2 linked regions of the Jilunia laotingensis genome follow. The protein of the gene in region 2 binds, or shares a complex with, the protein of the main gene of each other region. Links are inferred from orthologs where the notes say so. Each region holds a gene or a part of one and is shown on either strand. Other genes may lie near its edges. The genes, in order: mnmE and mnmG.

The links.
Region 1: the proteins of mnmG (region 2) and mnmE are in contact, whole or in part, in a solved structure (PDB 9HIP), measured with the Escherichia coli proteins. The link is inferred for Jilunia laotingensis from one-to-one orthologs.

Annotation. Positions count from the first base shown.
Region 1 is NZ_JACRTF010000001.1:75,066-87,355, forward strand. Bases 3,946-6,827 are described here. They hold mnmE (tRNA uridine-5-carboxymethylaminomethyl(34) synthesis GTPase MnmE), read left to right. Parts: upstream 3,946-4,628; coding sequence 4,629-6,026; downstream 6,027-6,827. Other genes in these bases: H8744_RS00385 (PAS domain-containing hybrid sensor histidine kinase/response regulator), read right to left, coding at 3,946-4,501; H8744_RS00395 (hypothetical protein), read left to right, coding at 6,213-6,827. In the rest of the region: flotillin-like protein FloA, read left to right, coding at 1-302; H8744_RS00365 (nucleoside phosphorylase), read left to right, coding at 419-1,297; H8744_RS00380 (NAD(P)-dependent oxidoreductase), read right to left, coding at 1,809-2,459; more of H8744_RS00385, read right to left, coding at 2,603-3,945; more of H8744_RS00395, read left to right, coding at 6,828-7,226; H8744_RS00400 (MFS transporter), read right to left, coding at 7,506-8,780; H8744_RS00405 (DUF169 domain-containing protein), read left to right, coding at 9,088-9,810; H8744_RS00410 (GNAT family N-acetyltransferase), read left to right, coding at 9,914-10,345; H8744_RS00420 (GNAT family N-acetyltransferase), read left to right, coding at 10,889-11,407; H8744_RS00425 (GNAT family N-acetyltransferase), read left to right, coding at 11,385-11,831; H8744_RS00430 (MaoC family dehydratase), read right to left, coding at 11,942-12,290. UniProt on the Escherichia coli protein: Exhibits a very high intrinsic GTPase hydrolysis rate. Involved in the addition of a carboxymethylaminomethyl (cmnm) group at the wobble position (U34) of certain tRNAs, forming tRNA-cmnm(5)s(2)U34.
Region 2 is NZ_JACRTF010000001.1:1,362,170-1,374,471, reverse strand. Bases 3,596-6,489 are described here. They hold mnmG (tRNA uridine-5-carboxymethylaminomethyl(34) synthesis enzyme MnmG), read right to left. Parts: upstream 6,033-6,489; coding sequence 4,158-6,032; downstream 3,596-4,157. Other genes in these bases: H8744_RS05310 (kojibiose hydrolase), read right to left, coding at 6,093-6,489; H8744_RS05320 (adenine phosphoribosyltransferase), read right to left, coding at 3,596-4,107. In the rest of the region: deoC (deoxyribose-phosphate aldolase), read right to left, coding at 1-557; H8744_RS05335 (nucleotide pyrophosphohydrolase), read right to left, coding at 544-882; dtd (D-aminoacyl-tRNA deacylase), read right to left, coding at 882-1,334; excinuclease ABC subunit UvrC, read right to left, coding at 1,503-3,323; more of H8744_RS05320, read right to left, coding at 3,577-3,595; more of H8744_RS05310, read right to left, coding at 6,490-8,105; H8744_RS05305 (outer membrane beta-barrel protein), read left to right, coding at 8,213-9,139; rRNA maturation RNase YbeY, read right to left, coding at 9,401-9,817; H8744_RS05295 (nucleoside recognition domain-containing protein), read right to left, coding at 9,832-11,064; H8744_RS05290 (M20/M25/M40 family metallo-hydrolase), read right to left, coding at 11,080-12,084; H8744_RS05285 (DNA alkylation repair protein), read left to right, coding at 12,217-12,302. UniProt on the Escherichia coli protein: NAD-binding protein involved in the addition of a carboxymethylaminomethyl (cmnm) group at the wobble position (U34) of certain tRNAs, forming tRNA-cmnm(5)s(2)U34.

The sequences.
Region 1 (12,290 bases), 1.3 Mb from region 2 along the record:
GCGCAGCTTTACAAATAGACCAAGCGAATGCAGATAAAAACATCGCTCAAGCGAAAGCCGAAGAACGCCGCGCAATGGCTGTAGCCCGGGAACAAGAAATGAAAGCAAAAGCCGAAGAGGCACGTGCAAACGTGATTCAAGCAGAAGCTGAAGTTCCGAAAGCCATGGCAGAAGCTTTCCGTAACGGTAATCTGGGAATTATGGATTATTATAAAATGAAAAATATCCAAGCCGATACGTCTATGCGCGAAAATATAGCAAAGCCGGTCGGTAGCAATACGGACAAACCTCTCAGCGAATAATTGACAACTATTCGAGAATACCGGAGTTCCATTGAGTTTTCCTAATTTAATAAACACTTTATGGAACTCTGCGTTATTTATTAAAAGAACTTGTTTATTAGTAACCTCCTATTGACATGAAAAAGTATTTTCCTTCCTCAGAGTTGATTATCAACGAAGACGGTTCAATATTCCATCTGCATGTAAAGCCGGAACAACTGGCCGACAAAGTGATTCTGGTCGGTGATCCCGGACGCGTGGCATTAGTGGCTTCCCATTTCGACAAAAAAGAATTTGAAGTGGAGAGCCGCGAGTTTAAAACCATTACCGGAACCTATAAAGGTAAACGCATCACCGTGGTTTCAACGGGCATAGGCTGTGATAATATCGACATTGTGATGAACGAATTGGATGCACTGGCAAATATAGATTTCCAGACTCGCGAAGAAAAAGAACATCTCCGGTCATTGGAATTAGTACGTATCGGCACTTGTGGCGGACTCCAACCGAATACTCCGGTAGGTACTTTCGTCTGTTCAGAGAAGTCAATCGGATTTGATGGTTTGTTGAATTTTTACGAGGGACGTAATGCTGTCTGCGACCTTCCTTTTGAACGTTCATTCCTCAATCACATGGGCTGGTCGGGTAATATGTGCGCTCCGGCTCCGTATGTGATAGCTGCCGATGCTGACCTAATCGACCGTATAGCTAAAGAGGACATGGTTCGTGGAGTGACAATTGCCGCTGGTGGATTCTTCGGTCCCCAAGGTCGTGAACTGCGTGTACCATTGGCAGACCCACATCAAAATGATAAGATAGAGAAGTTTGAATACAACGGACATAAAATTACAAACTTCGAAATGGAAAGCTCCGCACTGGCTGGGCTTGCCAAACTAATGGGACATAAAGCCATGACCGTTTGTATGGTAATAGCCAACCGATTGATAAAAGAGGCAAATACTGGCTATAAGAATACAATAGACACGTTGATCAAAACAGTTCTCGACAGAATTTAATGAATTTATCATTTACCGCCATCGACTTTGAAACGGCTACAGGCTATATGGAAAGTGCTTGTGCCGTTGGCATTGTAACAGTTACAGACGGTGTAATATCCGATGAATATTACAGCCTCATCCAACCTCCCGAAAACGAATATTGGCGTTCGAATATTTTAATACATGGCATCACCCCGGACATGACTGAATCATTGCCCGGGTTTCATGCCATCTATCCCGAAGTAAGAAAACGGTTACAGGGGAAAAACAATTGTTGCCCATAATGAACAATTCGACCGCACCGTCCTACAACATACCATGCACATGTACGGTCTTGATTACGATGAACTGCTACTTAGTGAAAAATGGGAATGCACCTGTCGTATCTACCGTTCTTTAGGATATAAACCTGCCAATTTGAGTGCTTGCTGCGAAAGGCAGGGTATTGCACTAAAACATCACGAGGCTTTATCGGATGCACGGGGCTGCGCAATGCTTTATCTCAATTTTCTTGAGAGTTACTATCCGGTCAATACCCTATGGTAAATCGTTCTTGATGATGAACCGGCTTTTCCAATTCATCAATCATGGCAGCGGCATAATCCTGAACAGAAATATGGCTGTTACCTACTTTATCGACTATCATATCATCTTTTCCCAATCTGTATCTGCCGGTACGTACTCCCGACCTCATATCTGCTGCGGGTGAAAAGAATACCCAATCAATCTCTTTTTCTTTTTTCAGGAAATCCAGATAGAAACTTCCTAAAGCCCGGACTCCCGGTAGAATCTTTTCGGGTACCTCACCTGAATCCATCAACCGAAGCCCGGGAGCAATGAATAATGAACCTGCTCCACCTACCATAAGAAAACGATTCACACCGGCTTTCTTCACTCCATCGATAATATTGAGATACACTTTAATCGTTTCATTATAGATATTCGGGTTATCCCAGCCGGGATTATAAGCACTGATAACAGCATCTGCCCCTTTACAAACATTATATACTTCCTCAAGTGAAGAGACATCCGCTTTCTTCACTTGAAGGTTTTCATTCTCAATCTTAATCTTTTCCGGATTACGAACAACCGCCGTAACATGAAATCCTCGGTTCAGAGCTTCGTTCAAAATAGCCGAACCTACAAAGCCACTGGCTCCGATCAATACGATATTCTTCATACTGTAATTTATTTAGCATCCGGATAAATAACACTCACAAAAACAAATTGTTGAATACCTCAAAGAAAGGAAAAAACAACCTTGTCCAATTTAAAATTACAGAATAGTAATACTCCATACGCCATAGTAAAAGAAAAGTCCTTCTACAAATAAGCTTCAATAACTTCCTTCAATTTCTCCAAAGGATAAGGTTTAGCTATTACTTCATTACAACCAGCCTGTAAAGCTTGTTCACTTTCCTTACAGCAGGCATAGGCTGTGACTGCTATAATCGGAACAGAATCTGAATAAGTACGTATTTTAGCAGTTGCCTGAATACCATTCATCACAGGCATTCGGATATCCATTAATACCATGTCGGGCTTTTCTCGTAGGAAGCTATTAACGGCTTCCTCACCATTCGATACCCAAAGTAGAGTATATTCCTTCCTCAAAAAAGCACTTATTTGTAAATAACTTGCCTCAACATCTTCAGCAACCAGAATCTTCTTTCTGCCACCCTTGTGAACAATATTATTCATCGTATTATATTTGCCACTTTTCTCTGATTGGTCTTGTCGGTATGGTAAATAAAGATCAAATGTGCTTCCTTCACCCGGTTTAGATTCAACCTCTATCCGTCCGCCAAGTCGTTCAACGATACTTTTGCAAATAGGCAATCCTAAACCTGTTCCTTGTACAAAATCATTAATCTTTTCAAAACGATTGAATATCAAGGGTAACTTTTCTTTGGAAATACCACAACCGGTATCCTCAACAGAAAGTTTTATCCATTCTCCCTCAATGACGAGCCTTAAGGAAATACTTCCTTTTTTAGTATTCTTGATAGCATTCGATAAAAAATTAAAAAGCACTTGAGTTACTCGATTCCGATCCGTAGATATCCATATTTCATTATCAGGACGGCTAACGATCAGCTCCACGCCATCCTTCATTTTAATACGATGCACTTTTTCGACTTCATCTACCAGACTACTCATCTCCGTTAATTGACAACACATCTCAGATTTACCGGACTCAATACGTGATAAATCAAGAATATCATTAATCAACTGCAACAATAAATTACTGTTTTGTTGGATTATATGAAGGTATTCCTCCTTTTCTTTCTCATCTTCCGTAAGCGCAATAATTTCCGAGAACCCGACAATAGCATTTAAAGGAGTACGGATCTCATGACTCATATTCGCAAGAAAAACAGATTTCATTCTGTCAGCCTCTTCTGCACGTTGTTTTGCCTCCACCAATTCTCGCGAACGACGTACACGCTCACCAATATCATGGATCAATGCAAGTACTTTATTGCTTTCGAACGGAGCAATTCGTGCCTGAAAATAATATCGCCCGCTTTCCACATCCAAAGGATATTCTATTTCTTTTAACTGCCCATCCTTCAAACAATCATGAATAGTTCGAATAAACAAGTCACTCACTTCAGGAGAATAAACCGAACGCCCATCGATTCCTTTCAATACTTCGACAGGATGGAGTAATTCAATTCCCGGAGCAATCAGCACATCACGAATAAAAAAGTTATCGTCAAAAATAAAAATAAACTCCGGCAAAGCCTCGATTACTTTCCTGTTTCGCTCCTCCAAATGCCTGATCTGCAATTCTTTTTCACAACGAGAAGTAACGTTAGCAGTATAAGCAATTATCTTAGTAGGATGACCTTCCGAATTCTTCTGATAAGAGATAAAATTATCTTCCAGCCAAATAACTTCACCATGAACACCGATACAACGGACAATAATCTGCGAAGTCTTCGTATCGGACTCCAACATCTTTTCAAAAGCAATTCGATAAGGAAGTATGTCTTCAGGAGCGGCAAAACGATAAAAATCATCAATATCCATAAAAGAAATACCAGCGTCTTTCAATCCGAGAATGTGGAAATATTCATCAGTAAAACTACATTTCCCCGTAGGGATATCATACTCCCACATTGCAATCTTATGCCCCGCAAGAACAGAGGTTATTTTCAAATATTCTTCTTGCAGTTTTGCAAAATCCTCAAACAATGAATTTTCCACATTTGTCATACTTTACTATTGTTTCGTTCGGTGTATGTCAACAAAGATAGAACAATAAAACATATCTTATATCACTTTACTTCAAATTTTATAGAAGAAAGTTCTATCTTTGTAAGCCAAAAAACAAATAGTGATAATGAACCAAGACACCATCTGCGCTATAGCCACCGCACAGGGGGGAGCCATCGGAAGCATTCGTGTTTCCGGTGCCGATGCCATAGCTATTACAAACCAGATCTTCACTCCTGTCAAAGTTGGTAAGAGACTCACCGATCGAAAGCCTTATACACTAACTTTTGGTCGTATCTACAATGGGGATGAGTTATTAGATGAAGTACTCGTAAGCTTGTTTCGTGCCCCACACTCTTATACGGGAGAAGACAGTACAGAAATCACCTGCCACGGATCTGCCTATATTCTTCAGCAGGTCATGCAATTACTCATTAGAAATGGTTGTCGGATGGCACAACCTGGCGAATTCACTCAACGTGCATTTCTGAACGGTAAAATGGATCTCAGTCAGGCAGAAGCAGTAGCCGATCTGATAGCCTCTTCGTCCGCAGCCACCCACCGCCTAGCCATGAGCCAAATGCGAGGAGGATTCAGTAAAGAATTGGCAAATCTTCGCGAACAACTTCTTAACTTCACATCCATGATTGAATTGGAACTCGATTTCAGCGAAGAAGATGTAGAGTTTGCAGACCGTTCCGCCCTTAGAACTTTAGCAGATGGAATAGAAAAGATTATCGAACGGCTAGTTAATTCTTTCAATGTGGGCAATGCAATAAAGAATGGTATTCCCGTTGCCATAATCGGTGAAACAAACGCGGGAAAATCAACGCTTCTTAATGTGTTATTAAATGAGGAAAAAGCCATAGTCAGTGATATACACGGTACAACACGTGATGTTATCGAAGATACTATAAATATTGGTGGCATCACATTTCGTTTCATCGATACTGCAGGAATACGTGATACGAATGATACTATCGAGAATTTGGGTATCGAACGTACTTTCCAAAAGCTTGACCAAGCCGAAATTGTACTTTGGATGATTGATGCAACCGACGCGTCTTCACAAATAAAGCAACTTTCAAGCAAGATACTTCCTCACTGCAAAAATAAATATGTAATCTTAGCATTCAACAAATCAGACTTAATTTTAGAAGAGCAAAAAGAATCTATTAATTCACTAGTTTCTCACTTAGCTCATAATCACATTTCTTCCATTTTCATTTCTGCAAAGAATAGATATAACACAGAAGAATTACAACAATTATTAATTAGTGCCACCCATCTGCCTACCGTCACTCAAAATGATGTAATTGTTAGTAATGTTAGGCATTATCATGCCTTATCACGCGCCTTAGATGCCATTCATCGTGTTCAGCAAGGGTTAGACATCAATCTTTCCGGAGATCTTTTATCACAAGATATACGAGATTGCATATTCCATTTATCAGATATTGCAGGAGAAGTTACAAATGATATGATTTTACAAAATATATTTATGAAGTTTTGCATCGGAAAATAGCCTATACAAAACATTGACAATCAATAATTTGAACGTTTTAAACCAAAGTCAACAAAGAGATTAAACAGCTACAAATCAAATGATTAGCATCATATAACAATAACAACAAAACAAAATGATCTCATTTAAAAAGGTAAACTTATTACCATATTTTGTTACCTTTGTACATAAGTAATTCCGAAAACAATGAACAATCTATTATACTATCCATACATAAATCTACCAAATACTGATTGGACTATACGAGCCCTGCTTTACTATGACAATATTAGTTCTATAGTACCAGCTCAATATTTCCATGAACCAGAACACTATGAGCCTTTCATGCGGGAGGTGATTCAACGTGAATTACTCACTCCGATAAATCCTATGACTGTTCTTGAAAATCCATGGGAGGTTTCAAAAATATTTATTGACTATCTGAACGTGAAACAGAATATTTTAGAAAAAAGGAGATTATCTTTGGAAAAAAATAAAACATATCAGATTCATAGAGACAAATTCTCATTTAGGAAAAATACTACTCACTTACATGCTAATAAATTTGATGATGAAATTTTCCACCATCTTATTCATATGGGATTGGCAGAACGGATAGACGGTTATTGGTATAATGTAGAAAAGAAAACTGCCAATGAACTCATGATTTTTTTAACTTCAGTAATTGCTAATAAGATCGATTATCAGCCGGCTACAGATAAGATTGATTGTAGTTTCGCTACAACATATATGCGAAACCAAGATATTGAATTACGAACAAGACAGTATAAAAGAGATTTGATACTTAACAATTTGATACCATATCCTAAACAGATAGATTTGATCAATCTTAGACGATTTAAAGATAAGCATCGTGATTTGCTAAACGCATTTAGCAACAAAGTAGAACTATTAGTTCTAAATCCAACAATCACTCCGGAATCGCCATTATTCAAAATAACTCTTGAGGATATGAAAATGGCTAAAGAAGAATTATCCGCAAGGATGAATGAAAGCCATATAGGTGATATCGTTTTTGGAACAATATGTGGAACTATTTCCGCAGGAATAGGATTACTAGCCAGTCCTGTTTTAGGTGCTATACCCGGCTTCCTAAACGCTATTTATTCAGCATGTAAAATTGAAAAACCTGAAAATGTAATTGATCAAACAGGATTAAAATATCTGGCTTTAGTCGATAAAAGATTGAGAAGACAATAAATATCTTCAAAAACGAAATACCACCTATGCTATTTAAAGAACTTTTGGCGCTGATTTGTTGCTCAGCGACGTGTGTTTTAGATGCCAACTATCTTATTTACAACAATATAAGTTGTATATTTTTTCAATTCTTGCATCGGAAGGCAAGCGAAACAGCAATTACCAACAATAAGTATAGCTCACTATCGATTAATAAAGCATTGAGGTTCAACGCCTTTATTTCTGTGATTAAGTAATTGAAAGCAATTATTTTATGAGTGAAATATACATTAGGTCCTTTCAGACATCATTTTTTATCTTATATCCATTTAAGCCATAATACAAAATATAAGCTTCTCCAAGAATGACCAATACCCAGGTCCAATGCCAATTTCCACCCATCAGGTCGGCTAGAATCCCCTGCAGGAAAGGAATGATACCCCCACCAACAACTCCCATAGTGAGTACTCCGGAAGCTTTTGTTGTATATATGCCCAATTTGTTGGTAGCTAAGGTAAAAATAGCAGGCCACATGATGGAATGGAAGAAGCCAATACCTGTCAAAATCCAAGGATTTGCTAACAACATGGCAACTATAAGTAACGCAATGGCTCCAACGGAAGCTATAACTAGTTGCCTCTCTGAAGATATTTTTTTGATGAAAGAACCAAGAAAACGACCTAAAAGAAGAAGCCCCCAATATAAAGCTGCCATATGAGTTGCATTAGAGGCAAAAGCTCCTCCTAATTCAGAAGCATACATATTAACGTTAGCTCCGACAGCTACCTCGATACCGACATAAAAGAAAATACCCCATACACCTAATTTAAGATGCCTGAAAGACCACACGCTCTTTTCAAGCTTTTCTCCCGGGGATTGTATGACGTTATCCATAGATGGCATTTGTACTCTGTTTACAAAAAACGACATAATCATCATCAACATGATTAAAACTGCAAGTGGCAATACAAATTGTCTAGTACTAATGTCATGCAGCGGTGTTCCATAAAAGATAAGATAACTAATGATAAGCGGTGCAACAGCCATGCCAATAGAATTACTCGTGCCACCGATCATCTGCCGTTGCAGGGCAGTCGTACTCCCTATTTGACAAACGGCAAGATATAAATTCAGTACTACCTGTAGGACAGTAGCAGCCATCCCGATAACAAAGGAACCCAACAAAAAAATAAAGAAACCGACAGATATCTCGTTGCCAAGGATTGAAATCTCTGTCGGAATATAGATATGGAAAAGTACGGCTATTTCATAGATTGTAAGTCCCGCAACAAGTATAAGCAATGCAAGAAAAGATGTTTTTCGATACCCATATTTTTCTAACCAGCGAGTCCCAAATCCTTGTGACAGTGGATAAGCAAGGAACCATGAGAAATTCAACATTGTGACTAATGCATTTGTAATATTACCATCATGAGGCAACATAGCCGTTTGCAGCGGTATCTGAAACTGTTGATTGATTACGGTAAAAAGTCCTACTATAAAATAAAGTACCAGCATTATAGTAAATGCGACAAAGACGTTCACTCCTCTAACCGGATTTCCCTTTTGAATCATTATGAGATAATTTTGATTTTATGTTTTCACAACAATTCTTCTCATTGGAAGGTTTTGTAAAAGTGCATTATTATCTTACTTATAATAGTCGCTCTTTTTCTCAATCAAACTGCACTTCGACACAACTTCATCCATACATTCATATTTCATGCACAAACAAAAATTTTCATATCAACTTATCATATTATAACTGAAAACTATTACATTTGTATATAGACATCATTGGTTAAACGAATAGCTATGAATATTATGTAGATCGAGCAAGCTCATAAACAAATTCATTTATTGAAACTTAAAAACAGGAATTATGAACATTCAGAGTTTTATCCAAAACTATCGAGAGGCTTTCGGAACGTATGCTTCCCTCCCCATTTCTTTTTATTACAGTGACACACCACTGGCTGAAACAGAAAAGATAAACGGTTGTTTTTTCAAGGGACTTCATTCTGTGCGTGAAGGAAATCCCATAAGCCTGAATGCAGAGGTTATCGGCTGCGGAGGTGGGAAGTTCTACACCGGATTTTCCGAATTGCCGGAGCATGTACCCGGATTTGTTTCTACTAAAGAACGATACAAACAAACGCCTGAGATGGTTCTTGAATTCATCAAACTAATAGACGTGAGACGAACGGATAAAAAATATCTGAACTTCATCCGCATTGATCAATTGGATAGTTTCGACAATATGGAAGGCCTGCTCTTTTTTGCAACCCCGGACATACTATCCGGTCTATGCACTTGGGCATGCTTTGACAACAACGATACCGATGCAGTGACTTCCCTGTTCGGCTCAGGATGCTCAAACATTATTTCTACCGCAGTACAGGAAAACCGAATGAATGGACACCGGACCTTTCTCGGTCTGTTCGACCCATCAGTCCGTCCATACGTCGGTGCCAATGAACTTAGTTTTGTAATCCCCTACTGCCGTTTTAAGACAATGTATGAAACAATGAAGTCATGTTGCCTTTTCGATACACATGCTTGGGAAAAGGTAAAAGGACGTATCAATTCTGAAAAAGGATGCTGATTGGGATACAGATATTGATTTGTAATGCTCGAAACAGATAATCAAATAGGTTTATTATGATCGTTCAGAATTTCACCACCTTTGTCCAATATAAACTCATTTAATGAAAACAAACCGTCCAACACCACATGAATACAATGAACTGCTACAGTTGTGGGAGGCATCTGTACGCAGTACCCATCACTTCTTAACAGAAGGAGATATTCAATTCTACAAGTCCATTGTACCACAATATTTCCCCAAAGTCGATCTTTACGTAACACGGGATGAGCAGAATAAAATCACTGCATTCATGGGGTTGAGCGAGGAAGTTATCGAGATGCTTTTTGTCCATCCTAACGAACAAGGAAAAGGCTTGGGGAAGCAACTGATTCATATTGCAATCAATGATAAAAAGATTAAGAAAGTTGATGTAAATGAACAGAACACCTCAGCTCTACAATTCTACTTACACATTGGATTTAGAATAATTGGGCGGGATTCAACCGATGCTTCCGGCAAACCGTTCCCGATATTGCACCTACAACTTGCATAAAAGCATATAATTCCTGAACGAGTATATTGATCACTTAAGCAGCACACTCATTATAAAGGAATTAAGTTTCAATTATCAACTATTAATAGTCATCGCGTTGGATATTAAAGGCCGGCAGAGTGGATATTAATATCCAGCACGATAGCTATTAATCACTAGTAAACCGAATATTAATAGGGATCGTGAAGGATATAGTTGCCCCAAAGCCAGTCCTTCAAAGTTCTGAAAATGAATGCCATATAATTTCGTTGTAAACATCAACTGCCTTTGGAAGCTGGATGAGCGCATAAATGACAAGCCCAACTATTGCAAAACCTTATAATTATTGATACCTTTGCTTCATAATCAGATAAATGGAACAAAAAGTCATGGCAGATAATTACATAGAAAGGCAATATGAAGAATACGAAGCCAGAAAAGCGGCTTGGGAAAAAGCCCGTAAATTTGGCAAAAAGAAGAAAACAAGTAAAATCCCCACCCGTCAACCGAAAATGAACCAAGAAGAAACTCCTCCTGAAAAAGAGGATAAATAAGTTAATCGGCATGAATACGAATTTTTCTCTAAGAGAAGCCAATCTCAATGACCTATCCCTTTTACAACCGGTTTTTGAAAAGAGTGTACGACAAACTTGCATTCGCCATTATTCGAAAAGGCAAATAGATGCTTGGATAAACAAAGCCTCCCCAGAGCGATGGAAAGAATTGCTGGAAAGTGATTTGCATTTCATTGTAGCGGAAGATACAGAAAAGGATATGATTGCCGGTTTTACTTCGATCAACAAAAAAGGTTATCTGCATAGCATGTTTGTAGCCCCGGATTATCAACGGCAAAAGGTTGCAAGCCTTTTACTTAAAGCTGCAGAGAGTTTCGCTGGCCGACACCATGCTGAATTCGTCTTCACAGAAGCCAGTAAAACCGCAAAACCTTTTTTCGAGTTCATGGGCTATCAGACGGAAAGGAAACAGACCGTTAGTGTCAACCAGGTGGAAATGATTAACTTCGTGATGAAAAAATACTTAAGCTTTAAAACGGTGTCTAATGAAAATCTCTCAGGTTATTGAAAACAAAAAAGATTATCTTGACCTCTTGTTGCTCGCCGATGAACAGGAGTCAATGATCGACCGGTATCTGGAAAGAGGCGAAATGTTCGTCCTCACTGATGGGGATAAAACCGTTGCCGTCTGTGTCGTTACCAATGAAGGAGAAGGCGTGTATGAAATCAAGAACATTGCAACCGCACCACTTTTCCAACGAAAAGGGCATGGGAAGCGATTGATCGATTTCCTATGCCAACACTATAAAAAGAATGGCCATACAATGTTGGTAGGCACCGGAGACAGCCCGTTGAGCATACCGTTCTACGAACATTGCGGTTTTACATACTCACATCGTATTCCTGACTTCTTTACAAAGAATTATGATCATCCGATTATAGAAGATGGAAAGCTGTTAACAGATATGGTTTATTTAAGAAAACCTTTGTAATGTTGCGCAAAATGATTCCAACTAACATATGGGATCATTATCTCTTCACGGATTACACAGCTTTAGAAAATTGAAAGTTGCGTAATCCGTGGAAACTTGCACCAATGCTTTTAATTGAAGTGATATAAGAAAGTTGCCACACCCTCGATCGCTTTCTTAGGTTGATCTTTAATTTCAATGGCAAATTTAATCTCAGCTTTCGCAATCCCCCGCAAATTTGCCAGAGACTGCAATTTGGCAACCAGACGGATGCTCTGCCCAGCCAAGACAGCCTGACCGAACTTCATTTTATCCATGCCATAATTAATCATCATCTTCAGATTGTTCACTTCAATGATCTGATTCCAAAGAAACGGCAGCATCGACAACGTAAGATAACCGTGCGCAATCGTGCTATGAAAAGGGCTTTCCACTTTTGCACGTTCCGTATCCACATGTATCCACTGGTGATCCAACGTT
Region 2 (12,302 bases):
GCCCCTGTTTCAAGGATCACTTTCATATGGCATTCCTTACAAGTATCTTTCAGTTCTTGGATTTCGTCACACATCGTTTCATAGTCTCCGCTCAGGAATTTTCCAACAGAAATTACAATGTCTATTTCATTTGCGCCTTCCATTAATGCCATAGCCGTTTCTGCTATTTTTACTTCTATGAATGTTTGGGAAGAAGGAAATCCGGCTGAAACACAGGCGATATTGATTCCGTCCACATCAAGTGTGTTTTTGACTACTTCAGCAAAATTCGGGTAAACGCAAATAGCTGCTACATTCTTTAGGTCGGGGAATTCATCATCGAATTGGTTTACTTTCTCCGTAAACTTCATCACGCTTTCATCGCTGTCCGTACAGTTTAGAGTAGTAAGATCTATGCAGTTGAACAGAAATTTCTTTACTTCTTCCGTATTGTTTTCTGCTACTTTTTCTTCGATGATTTTATCTACTTTAGCTTGTATCTCGGCATCGTTCAGATTCGTGTTGTACTTAGCCAATGTGGCGTCATACTTGTTCAGATGGCTGTCATTCTGTTCCATTATCACTCAATTTGGGATTATTTATATGTCTTTGATTATCTCTTTTAGTCTTTTTCTCAAGGTTACGGACGAATGCCTCCGTTAGGTTTACTCCGGTTTGGTTAGCAAGGCAGAGCAGTACCCAAAGTACATCTGCCATTTCATCATCCAAGTTGTCTTTCTCGCCTTTTTTGAAAGATTGATCACCATATTTACGGGCCATTACGCGAGCTAGTTCACCTACTTCTTCGGTAAGAACTGCCATATTGGTGAGTTCGCTGAAATAGCGTACTCCATACTGTTTTATCCACAGGTCAACCTGCTTTTGGGCTTCTTCAAATGTCATTATTCTTTGTTTTTAGTATCTATGCATATAGTGACCGGACCATCGTTTAATAACTCCACTTTCATGTCGGCTCCGAATTCGCCTGTTCCAATTTCTTTTCCTAGTGAAGAACTCAATTTCCGGCAGAATTGTTCGTAGAGTGGGATGGAAATTTCGGGTTTGGCAGCTTTGATGTAAGAGGGACGATTCCCTTTTTTAGTCGATGCATGTAGCGTAAATTGACTGATAACTAGAATGTCTCCGTTAACATCAAGAATAGATTTATTCATCACTCCGTTTTCGTCATCGAAGATACGTAAATTGACTATTTTTTTGCATAGCCATTCAATGTCTTCTGATTCGTCGGTATCCTCTATGCCTATCAAAATCAGCATCCCTGGACCGATCGAAGATTTACAATTACCATTAATACAGACAGATGCATGACTGACTCGTTGTATTACTACTCTCATTTATTCTCTTCTTTACTAATGAATTAATTTTTTAGTTTAACGATTGATTGGGTAAATCATTCATTCAACTACTGCTTCTTTTAGAAAGGCAAATTTACGAAATTCGTTACAGAGTATGCTCTGCTTTGCAGAGTTTTCTGCGAAATCTTATGCTTTATTTACATGTATCTATTTCAATGCGTCTTTTATGAGCTTTCCTTTAGCTTCACCGGCAATGGCGCTTATTTCTTCCAAAGATGCTTCTTTGATCCGTTTTACACTTTTGAACTCTTTTAATAAAGCCGTTTTGGTCTTTTCTCCAATACCTTTTATCGTGTCAAGTGCAGACGTTATCTGCCGTTTACTGCGTTTGTCACGGTGGAATGTAATAGCAAACCGGTGGACTTCATTTTGTATCTGCTCTAATAACTTAAATAGGGGGCTATGTTGTTTTAGCCCGATGGTTTGGGGAGGGAAACCGAATAGTAATTCTGAAGTCCGATGCTTTCGGTCTTTGGCAAGACCAGCGATGGGGATATCCAGTTGAAGCTCTTCCATGACCTGGCGAACCACTTCCATTTGTCCTTTCCCTCCGTCGGTGATGATGAGGTCGGGTAGGGCAGTCTCTTCTTCTATGGCACGTTGGTAACGCCTTCTAACCACCTCTTTCATAGATGCATAATCATCCGGTCCTTCTACGGTTTTAATATTATATTTCCGGTAATCTTGCTTTGATGGCTTCGCTTTTTTGAAAACAACGCATGCTGCTACTGCATCAGAACCTTGAATGTTGGAATTGTCGAAGCACTCTATTTGCATCGGTAATTTGTCCAAATGTAGTTCTTGCTGGATTTCTTTCATTAGTCGCATGCTCCTTTGCTCGGGATTAAGCTTCTCTGCTTGTTTCAGCCGGTCGGCTTTGTATTGTTTTACATTAAGCATGGATAGTTCGAGTAGTTTCTTCTTATCTCCCCGTTGGGGAACGGTGAATACGACGTTATTTAATTCCATGTCGAGTTCAAACGGGATGATTATCTCACGTGAGAGACTTTTATATCGTTCTCTCATCTCGATGATGCCCAGTGTGAGTAGTTCTTCTTTGCTCTCATTCAGTTTCTTTTTGTATTCGAAAGTGAATGCTTGATTGATAGCCCCGTTAGTAATATGCAAATAATTGATAAATGCAGAGTTATTGTCGTCTTCTTCAATGGAAAAGACGTCGATATTATGTAGTACGGCACTGACCACTTCCGATTTGGAGCGGTAGTTTTCGATTAATATATATTTTTCTTTAACTTTCTGAGCTTCCTCAAATTTCATTTCAGCTGAAAGGTCTTGCATCTTCTGAAGTAACATTCGGCTTATTTCTTGGGTGTTCCCTTTTAAAATTTCCTTGATTTCATCAATGTTTTTAAGGTATTCTTCTTGAGATTGGAGGCCGATACATGGTCCAGCGCACTTCTTTATGTGATATTCAAGGCAAACATTGAATTTTCCTGCGCGTATGTTTTCGGGTGATAAATTTAAGTTGCAAGTGCGCAGCGGATAAAGATGTTTAATCAAGTCCAATACTCCATTCATAGAGGGGATATGGCTATAAGGACCGAAATAGGATGATCCGTTTCGGATGATTTTCCTAGTTTTGAATACTCTTGGGAAATATTCGTTTTGCACGCAAATAGAAGGATATGTTTTGTCGTCTTTAAGCAATACGTTGTAGCGTGGCTTATATTTCTTTATTAGGTTGTTTTCCAATAGTAGAGCGTCTTCTTCCGTATTGACCACGATATAGCGTATGTCGGCTATCTTGCTGACAAGCACCCTTGTCTTTCCCGGCTCATGCTCTTTGCTAAAATAGGAGTAGACCCTTCTTTTTAGGTTTTTGGCTTTTCCCACATATATGATTGTTCCTTCAGCATTCAAGTATTGATAAATGCCTGGTCTTTCCGGAAGGTTCGAAACGATTCCTTTTAAATATTCATTGGTATTTAATTCCTGATTTGTTTCCATCTATTAAAGGGTATGATGCGATTTGAACATATATTGTTTCGTAATGTTTGAATATTTGAAGCTGTTATGATAAAACGCGAATTCCACAGGTTACACAGCTCTTTTATCAATTTGTGTAGTTTGCGGATTCGCGTTTTGTGTCTGTCTTTTGTCTTTTTCAATGAAAGGCTTTATTCCTCTTTCAATTAAATTCTTTAAATGTTGATTCAGCGAAAACGATGTGGATGTCTTTGTCCCTGTCTGTGGGAGAATTTTAGAGTGACAAAACAGATTCTACTTCTACGTCATTTCCAAATACAGACCTTCCATTTAATTCTTTTAGTTCAATGATGAAGTTTACATATACCTTCTTTGGCCTTAATTTTTTCACAAGCTTGCATGCTGCTTCCATTGTTCCACCTGTAGCCAATAAGTCATCATGAAGTAAAATAATGTCGTTTTCATCGATAGCATCTTTATGGATTTGTACAGTGTCTTTTCCATATTCTTTGTCATAACTTTCTTCGATGGTTTCTGCTGGTAACTTTCCTGGCTTGCGAATGGGTACGAAACCTGCGTTTAGCCTTGTTGCGAGAATCGGTCCCATTATGAAACCCCTAGACTCAATACCTACTACTTTTGTAATACCTTTGTCTTTGTACATCTCATACATCGTATCCGATAATTCTTGCAACCTTTCAGCGTCCTTGAATAAGGTTGTTACATCGTAAAAGAGGATTCCGGGTATCGGGAAATCAGCTATTTCCCGAATGCTTTTAATAAGTGCTTCTTTGCTCATAATCATGGATTTATTTTATTTCCTTAAATGTTTTGTTTCACGTGAAACGCATTCTGTTATCTTCCCGAAAGTACTAATAATACATTTATGTCGCTGGGGGATACTCCTGGGATTCGACTCGCTTGTGCAATGGTTTCCGGATCAATCTTAACTAATTTCTGACGTGCTTCGGTAGAGAGGGATTGAATTGAATTATAATCAAATCTTCCTTTTATCTTTATGCCTTCTAAGCGAGCTAATTTGTCGGCTATGATTCTTTCACGGCCAATATAACCTTCATATTTGATTAAAATCTCTGCAGCTTCTATAACTTCTTCTTTTCTTTCAATTATTTCATCGAGTATACGTTTGAAAGCTGGAACATGTTCGGCTATATTCTCTATTGTTATTTGTGGCCGATTTATTAATTCTATTAACTTGCATCCTTGTCGAAGAGGGGTGGTGCCTAATTTTTCAAGAGAATCATTAATAAGAGACGCTTTTATCGAATAACTTTGTGCAAAAGAAATAATCCTTTCCACTGCTTCCCGCTTTCTTTTTAGAAGTTCGTATCGATCCTCTTTTACTAAACCTAGTCTCCATGCTTTTTCTGTGAGTCGCATATCTGCATCATCCATACGAAGCAAAATGCGATACTCGGCACGGGATGTAAACATTCGATAAGGTTCATCCACGCCTTTAGTTACAAGATCATCGATTAATACGCCAATATAGGCTTCATCACGGGAAAGAGTAAAAGGGGTTCCACCATGACAATTGATATGTGCGTTAATTCCGGCAATTATTCCTTGCCCTCCGGCTTCTTCATATCCGGTTGTTCCGTTTACCTGTCCGGCAAAAAATAAGTTCTTGATAATCTTCGATTCCAACGTATGTTTTAATTGAGTAGGATCGAAGTAATCATATTCTATGGCATATCCCGGTCGATAAATCACAAGATCTTTGAAAGCGGGTATCTTCTTTAATGCCTCTATTTGGGTACTCATTGGGAGTGAAGAAGAAAAACCATTCAAATATAATTCTTGTGTCGTTTCTCCTTCCGGTTCGAGGAATAACTGGTGCTGTTCCTTGTCAGGGAAAGTTACGATTTTGGTTTCTATACTTGGACAATAACGTGGACCTATACTTTGAATCTGCCCGTTGAAAAGGGGAGATTCTGAAAGTCCTTCACGCAGTATGCGGTGTGCTTCGGGATTCGTATAACACGTCCAACATTGCAGTTGCTTCAGATGACGTACTTGAGTGTCCATGAAAGAAAACTTATGGAAGTCTGTCTCTCCGTCTTGAGTATCCATTAATTCATAATGAACACTGCGTCCATCTATACGAACCGGAGTGCCTGTTTTCATACGTCCATACTCAATGCCATGCCTTGCTATGGATTCAGTCAATTGGTAGGATGCAGGTTCTGCCATGCGCCCTCCGGGCAACATGCTTTTACCAATATGCATCAAGCCATTAAGGAATGTACCAGCTGTAAGTACGATGCATTTAGCATGAAAGGTTACATCCCAGATAGTCTTTAATCCTATTATTTCACCGTTTTCAACGAGTAGCTCTTTTACGGTATCTTGCCAGATATGAAGATTGGGTGTATTTTCCAATACTTCTCGCCATGCCCAGATAAATTTATTACGGTCACACTGTGCACGTGGACTCCACATTGCTGGCCCTTTAGAACGGTTTAATATGCGGAACTGGATGGCAGTCTTGTCCGTAATCAATCCCATCTGTCCTCCTAAAGCATCAATCTCGCGTACAATCTGTCCTTTGGCAATACCTCCAACTGCCGGATTACAGCTCATCTGCCCGATTTTATTCATGTCCATTGTAATGAGACAAGTTTTGGAACCCAGATTAGCTGCCGCTGCCGCTGCTTCACAGCCTGCATGTCCGGCACCAATTACTATAACATCATACTTAAAGTCCATTCTTTCAATAGTTATGTTTCGAACGATGCAAAGTTACGAAAAAGGAAAACTACGGAAAGATTATTTTTGTTCTTTTATGAATGTTCTCCTGTCGGGGCCTACGCCTTTTATGATCAGCTTCTTCCAGTGAGGCGGCAACACGGATGGTAATTGGATGATTCCTTTGTCGGTAATTTGAATCCCCCCGAAGCCGTTGATTACGGCTTGTAACAGTCCTCCGGCTCCTGTCGCAAAGTAGGGGTTCTGGCTGGTTGCTGTTTCTGCAATTACTCCGAAAGGAGGACGTTGGTTAGGCTGAAAACTTTTTTTGTACATTTCATAGGCTTTTTCAGCTTCACCTAAACGAGCGTATTGCACGCAGAAAACAGAATAGGACATGGCTGGTCCGTTTTCGGGATCTATTTTGTCTGCATAGTAAGCCAGGTCTTTTCTTAAGGTGGTTGGATCGGATATTATCCCCAGTGGATACCCAAGTAGGTTGGCATCGGCTTGTTTGATCATTATTCCCTGATAGTCTTTATGCTCTCGTGTAGTACCATCATCGAAAGAGTGAATTCTCAAACTCTTGTAAACTTCCGACCATGCTCTGGGGGCTTTCTCTCCACAGATTGCCGCAGCTTTTGTCGCATCTTGAAGTGCCCGGATTGCAGAACCGTTGGTAAAGGCATTATCAGTTACTCCGTCTGCATATTCGTTGGCTCCTACCACATTACAGATGGAATAAGTACCATCTTCGTTCTTTTCTGCACGGCTAACCCAAAAATCAGCAGCTTCTTTCATAAGTGGGTATCCTTTTTCGATGAGCCATTTTTTGTCTTTAGTGATAGAATAATATGCCCAGCATGCTATGGCAACATCTGCTGTGATATGGTGTTCGAATGGTCCGGTCAATGCCCAGGAAGGGGTTGCTTCATTTCCTGAATCATCCGACTCCCAAGGAAACATGGCACCTTTATAGCCATGGATATAAGCTTTCTTGCGGGCTGCATCGAGTCGGTCGGTACGGTAATTGATCATGGATTCGGCTATTTCGCCATTGAGTAAAAGCATGGGTGGAAACATCCAGATTTCGGTATCCCAGAAGATGTGTCCATTGTACCCTTGCGCTGATAAACCCATTGGCGAAATGCTAAGCCTGCTTCCTGCCCGGCAAAAAGAATAGAGATTGTATAAAGCGAAACGTACATCCCTTTGAGCTTCTTTATCACCTTCTATGACGATGTCTCCTTCCCACAGTTCATTCCATAGGCAGCGGTGCGAAGATATCAGTCTCTGCGTTCCTTCATGCTTGGCATAAACGACCTGACGCTCTGATTCACCATAAGGGTCGGAAAAGTCTCGTGTTGAACAGATGACTGCAACCAAAGCAAAAGTTGCTGTTTCTCCTTTTTTTAATTGTTTCTCAACATACATGTTGTTATCCTTCTTGTTGGCCTGTATCGTATAGGTACTGTCCGGACATAGGAAAGATGAGGAAGCTGAAACATGCTGCGCTCCTTGTGCAGAGGGGGCGCTTGTCTGGAAAACAAGTTGCCTGCTGGTTCCATCTTGCATGGTTTTGAACACAGAGGTTGGCTTTCCATACTCATCAGGTACTTCCATTGTCTGAATTACTTTTAAACTTAAATTATCCAAAGCTTTCACGTTTACCCGGATTAACCCTGCGTAAGGCATATTTCGCAAAGCGCAAATACTATAACTGATTTCTGCTTTATTCAGCCCTGTGAACGAAGTATTATGTGTTGCTTCTTTCATATCGACCACTTGTTTCCAATCTTTGATATTGTCTTTGGTGATTTGTTCACCATCAAGTTCCAGAGTTAGGAGAAACGGATTAATGCCTCTTAAGACACGGCTTATTCCTCTGGGGCCATCGCTGTCGAATACATGGTTAAGAATGATATGACGAATCGAAAAAGGTTCTGACCAGGGAAGAATACCGATTCCACCGTTAGCTACCGGTGTCCCAACGTAGTTGGTAGTGTTATTTGCCTCTATTTTCCAATCATTGTTTTGTGCTGTTGACGTGAAAACAGATAAAATAAAAAAGCTGATAAAAAGATATTTCTTCATATGCGTTATTTGAGAGGTTATGGACTATGGTTGCAAATCTACGATATTTTTTGTTATATGTGACTTTTCCGTATCTTTGCAATAATTAAACCTGTCATTTTTAATATATGAAAAATATTCATCTATTCTCTGGTGTAGTAATAATGCTACTATTCGTTTCATGTTCACCCAAAGTAGTCACTGCTCTTGCTAAGACTTATCCCGAAGTTGTGTTACCTGATTCTGTCATTGTAATAGAAATGGGAGAAACTGTTCCTAATTCAGCCGAGGCAATTGGGCGAGTATCTGTAGTGGATAGAGGTTTTTCTACCCAATGCAAATATGACCAGGTTGTGTATTTGGCAAAGGAGGCTACCGGAAAAGCGGGAGGTAATGGACTTGTTATTACCAATCATATGGAACCTTCTTTTTGGGGGAGTTCCTGCCATCAGATATCTGGTTTGATGTTGCATCTTAGTAATCTGGAGGTTGATACTTTAAAAGCTAATCCCGTGCAAGACTTTCTCACGGTAACTAATGAAGAACGTCGTCAACGGATGGCACCCGCCAATACGTTTGAGATGAGTGTTGGTTACGGATGGATAACGAGCAGGCTTTATGATTATTCCGGTAATAGTTTGGGCCATAAAGGAGGAGTCGAATGGCGATTAGGTTACGAGCATGTTTGGAAGTCCGGTTTAGGAGTTGGATTCCAATATTCAGGCTATAGGGCTGCTTTTGACGAAGGAAATATGGTACTTTCTTATTTGGCTCCCGAATTGGTTGGTCGTACTAAATTGAATAAATGGATATTGAAATATGGAGTAGGTTTCGGACTTTTGCTTTATCATGAACCGAGTAATGATATGACTGGTTTCGGGGGGCATCTTACTATTGGCGTTGAATATATGCTTTCAAAAAACATAGGTCTTGGGGCAACTACAAGTTATGTCTCAGGCAGTCTTCCCAATGAAGATGACATGAATCTGAAAGAAAATGAAAGAAGCGGGATCAACCGTTTTAATTTATTAGGCGGCTTGCGCTTTTATTTTTGATTAGTACCTGGTTCTTTGTTTTGGAGAATGGTAACAATCGGTGGGGGAAATGAAAGCGATATATAGTTTTCTGAGGGAAGTGTGTTCGTGTGTACTACTTTACTCTCTCTTTATCAAGAAATCGCTTAAGGGGTGATTGATAATATATTCCTTAAGCGTTTTCCTTTTCAAAAAAGATGGCAGTGATACTAAAATAGTCAGATGAATAATAAACCTCAGTTCTCTGGCTTACAATTTGCTTATTTTTTATCAATGCAAAGTTTATTTCCTCATCTCCAAAGCCTTGTTTTCCGCTTCTTCCATGATCTCCCTCTCACCCGGTCCTTTGTCATTGATGCCGCAAAGATGGAGGATGCCGTGAATAATGACGCGGTGTAGCTCCGTATTGTAATCTGCTTCAAACTGTTCGGCATTCGTTTTCACTGTATCCAGACTAATGAAAAGGTCGCCAGCAAGACGGTTGCCTTCGCAGTAATCGAAGGTAATGATATCCGTATAGTAATCATGTTGCAGATATTGACGATTTACTTCCAGTATTTTTTCATCCGAACAGAAAATATAGGCGATTTCACCGATTCTCTTGCCATAAGCGGCAGCTACGGATTTGATCCATTCAGTCGTTTCACGCTTTTTGATATCAGGCATTTTTACGCCTTCGGTTTGGTAAGTTACAGCCATAATTGGAGTATGTTTTAAAAGAAAAATAAATAACTAATGAATATTGCAGCGATAATACCGGAAAAGTCGGCTATCAGTCCACAAGTGACGGCATTCCGGGTTTTGGTGATTCCTACACTGCCGAAATAGACCGCCAGAATATAAAATGTAGTGTCCGAAGCACCGCGTACTACACAACTGACACGGGAAACGAATGAATCGGGACCGAATTCTTTCATCGTGTCGATCATCAATCCGTTGGCCGCACTGCCGCTGAGCGATTTCATCAACCCTGTGGGCAACGCACCGACAAAACTGGTGTCGAGTCCGCAAAACCCCACTACATACCCGATGCCATCCACAAGGATGTCCATTGCACCCGAAGTCCGGAATACGGCAATGCCGACCAGAAAGGCTACCAGGTAGGGAATAATCCTTACCGCTGTGGAGAATCCTTCTTTAGCACCCTCTACGAAGGAATCATACACGTTTATCTTCTTTCGTATGCCCGTCAGGATGAAAAGGACGATGACACCGAACAGGATTATATTGGCTATCAAGGTGGAATAAGTGCCCATCTCTTCTCGAGAAAGACGGGTGAAAAGATAGATCAAGCCACCGAAGAATAAACTCAGGAATCCCATGAGTATCAATATTGGTTTGTTAATCAGGTTGATACGTTGGGAGATGCTGACAGTAATTACCCCTACGAGCGTAGAGATGAATGTGCTGAGTAGAATCGGGATAAAAATATCCGTAGGTTGTGCAGCTCCCAATTGGGCGCGGTAAACCATGATGGAAATGGGAATCAATATCAGTCCGGATGTATTGATAACCAGAAACATAATCATGGGATTGCTGGCAGTATCTTTTTTCGGATTCAGCTCTTGTAGCTCTTTCATAGCTTTCAATCCCATCGGAGTAGCAGCGTTGTCGAGTCCCAGCATGTTGGCGGACATGTTCATAAAGATAGATCCCATCACGGGATGTCCCTTCGGAATATCGGGAAACAAACGGCAGAAGACCGGACTCAGCCAGCGTGCCAATGCATTGATAAGTCCGCTGTTTTCCCCGATTTTCATGACACCGAGCCAGAGCGAGAGTACTCCCGTCAGTCCGAGCGAAACTTCAAAAGCTGTTTTCGAGGAAACAAAGGTCGAATTTATGATCTCAGTGAATATCTCAGTGTTCCCCGTGAAAATAAGTTTTCCCAAGGCTACGATGAAAGCAATGATAAAGAAAGCTATCCAGATGTAATTCAGAACCATGTTTGCTTGGTCGTTTTAGTAGTCAGTTTCATTTGCCAGATTCCAGGCATTGAGGAAAGCGGCTTTGGTGATGTATGTCAGTTTCTCGAAGTTTAATTTATCGGCATGGTCGGAAGGTTGATGGTAATCCGGATGCCCATCTGTGTGATACCAGATGATAGGTACTTCAAAACGGGCAAAAGAAGCATTGTCACTTCCTCCGACAGGTTTGTCCCAACTCCGGTAATCCGGTTGAAGACGGAAACCGTATTGGCGGATATCTTCTTTCAGCCATTCCCCGAAAACAGGATGGGACGCTGTATAGAAATACACCACATGTTCCGGACGGGCGTTATCCGTATTACGACCGATCATGTCGAAATTCAGATAGCCTTTAATCCGCTCGATGGAAGGAAAAGTCTGTGTGAAGTACTTGGAACCGAGCAGACCTATTTCTTCTCCGTCCCAAAAAGCGAAGATCACCGTGCGCAACGGCTGTTTTCCTGTTTCCATACATGCCTTAGCTATCTGTAGAACGGCAGACACACCGGAAGCATTGTCATCAGCACCGTTGTAAATCTGATCATTCACCAATGCAGGATCAGTTCCCAGATGATCGAAATGCGCACCGACAACGACAAATTCATTCTGCCGTTTGCCGGGGACGACTCCGAGTACGTTTGCCATGGACAAACACCGATGAGTCCCTTTTTTGATAGTGACGATAGAATCGGGATCGACCTCCCAGCGTCCTTTTTGTTGGCGTTCTTTGCGATAGCCTTCGAAAGGCTGATAATAGCCGAGGGAATCCAACGGAGCTATTCCGATCTCCTTCAACCGTGAAACGATGTAGCGCGCAGCCAGGCGCGAACCATGCTGACCGGCTTCGCGACCTTCCAATTCATCATCGGCAAGAAAACCGACAATCGCTTCCGCTGAGTGTTGTGTGATACTTTTTAACCCTTTCTCCCGCGGAGATTGGGCATGGATGGAGAGGACAATGAGCAGAAACCAGAAAGCTCCTAAAAATCTTTTATGCATAGTCGACGGCATTTATTATTGGACACTGAATGCAAAAATAGTTATAACTTTCCATATGCGGGTCTTTTTTTTGTTTATTTTTGAACCCGGTTGAATCCACTACGGATCACGCAGATAAAAGATTATGATCAAATGAAAACGAAGACAAAAGAGATTCAGAAAGAGTTGGAAGCCTATGTTGATCCGGTGAAAAGGGACTTTTTGCCTTATTTCTTTAA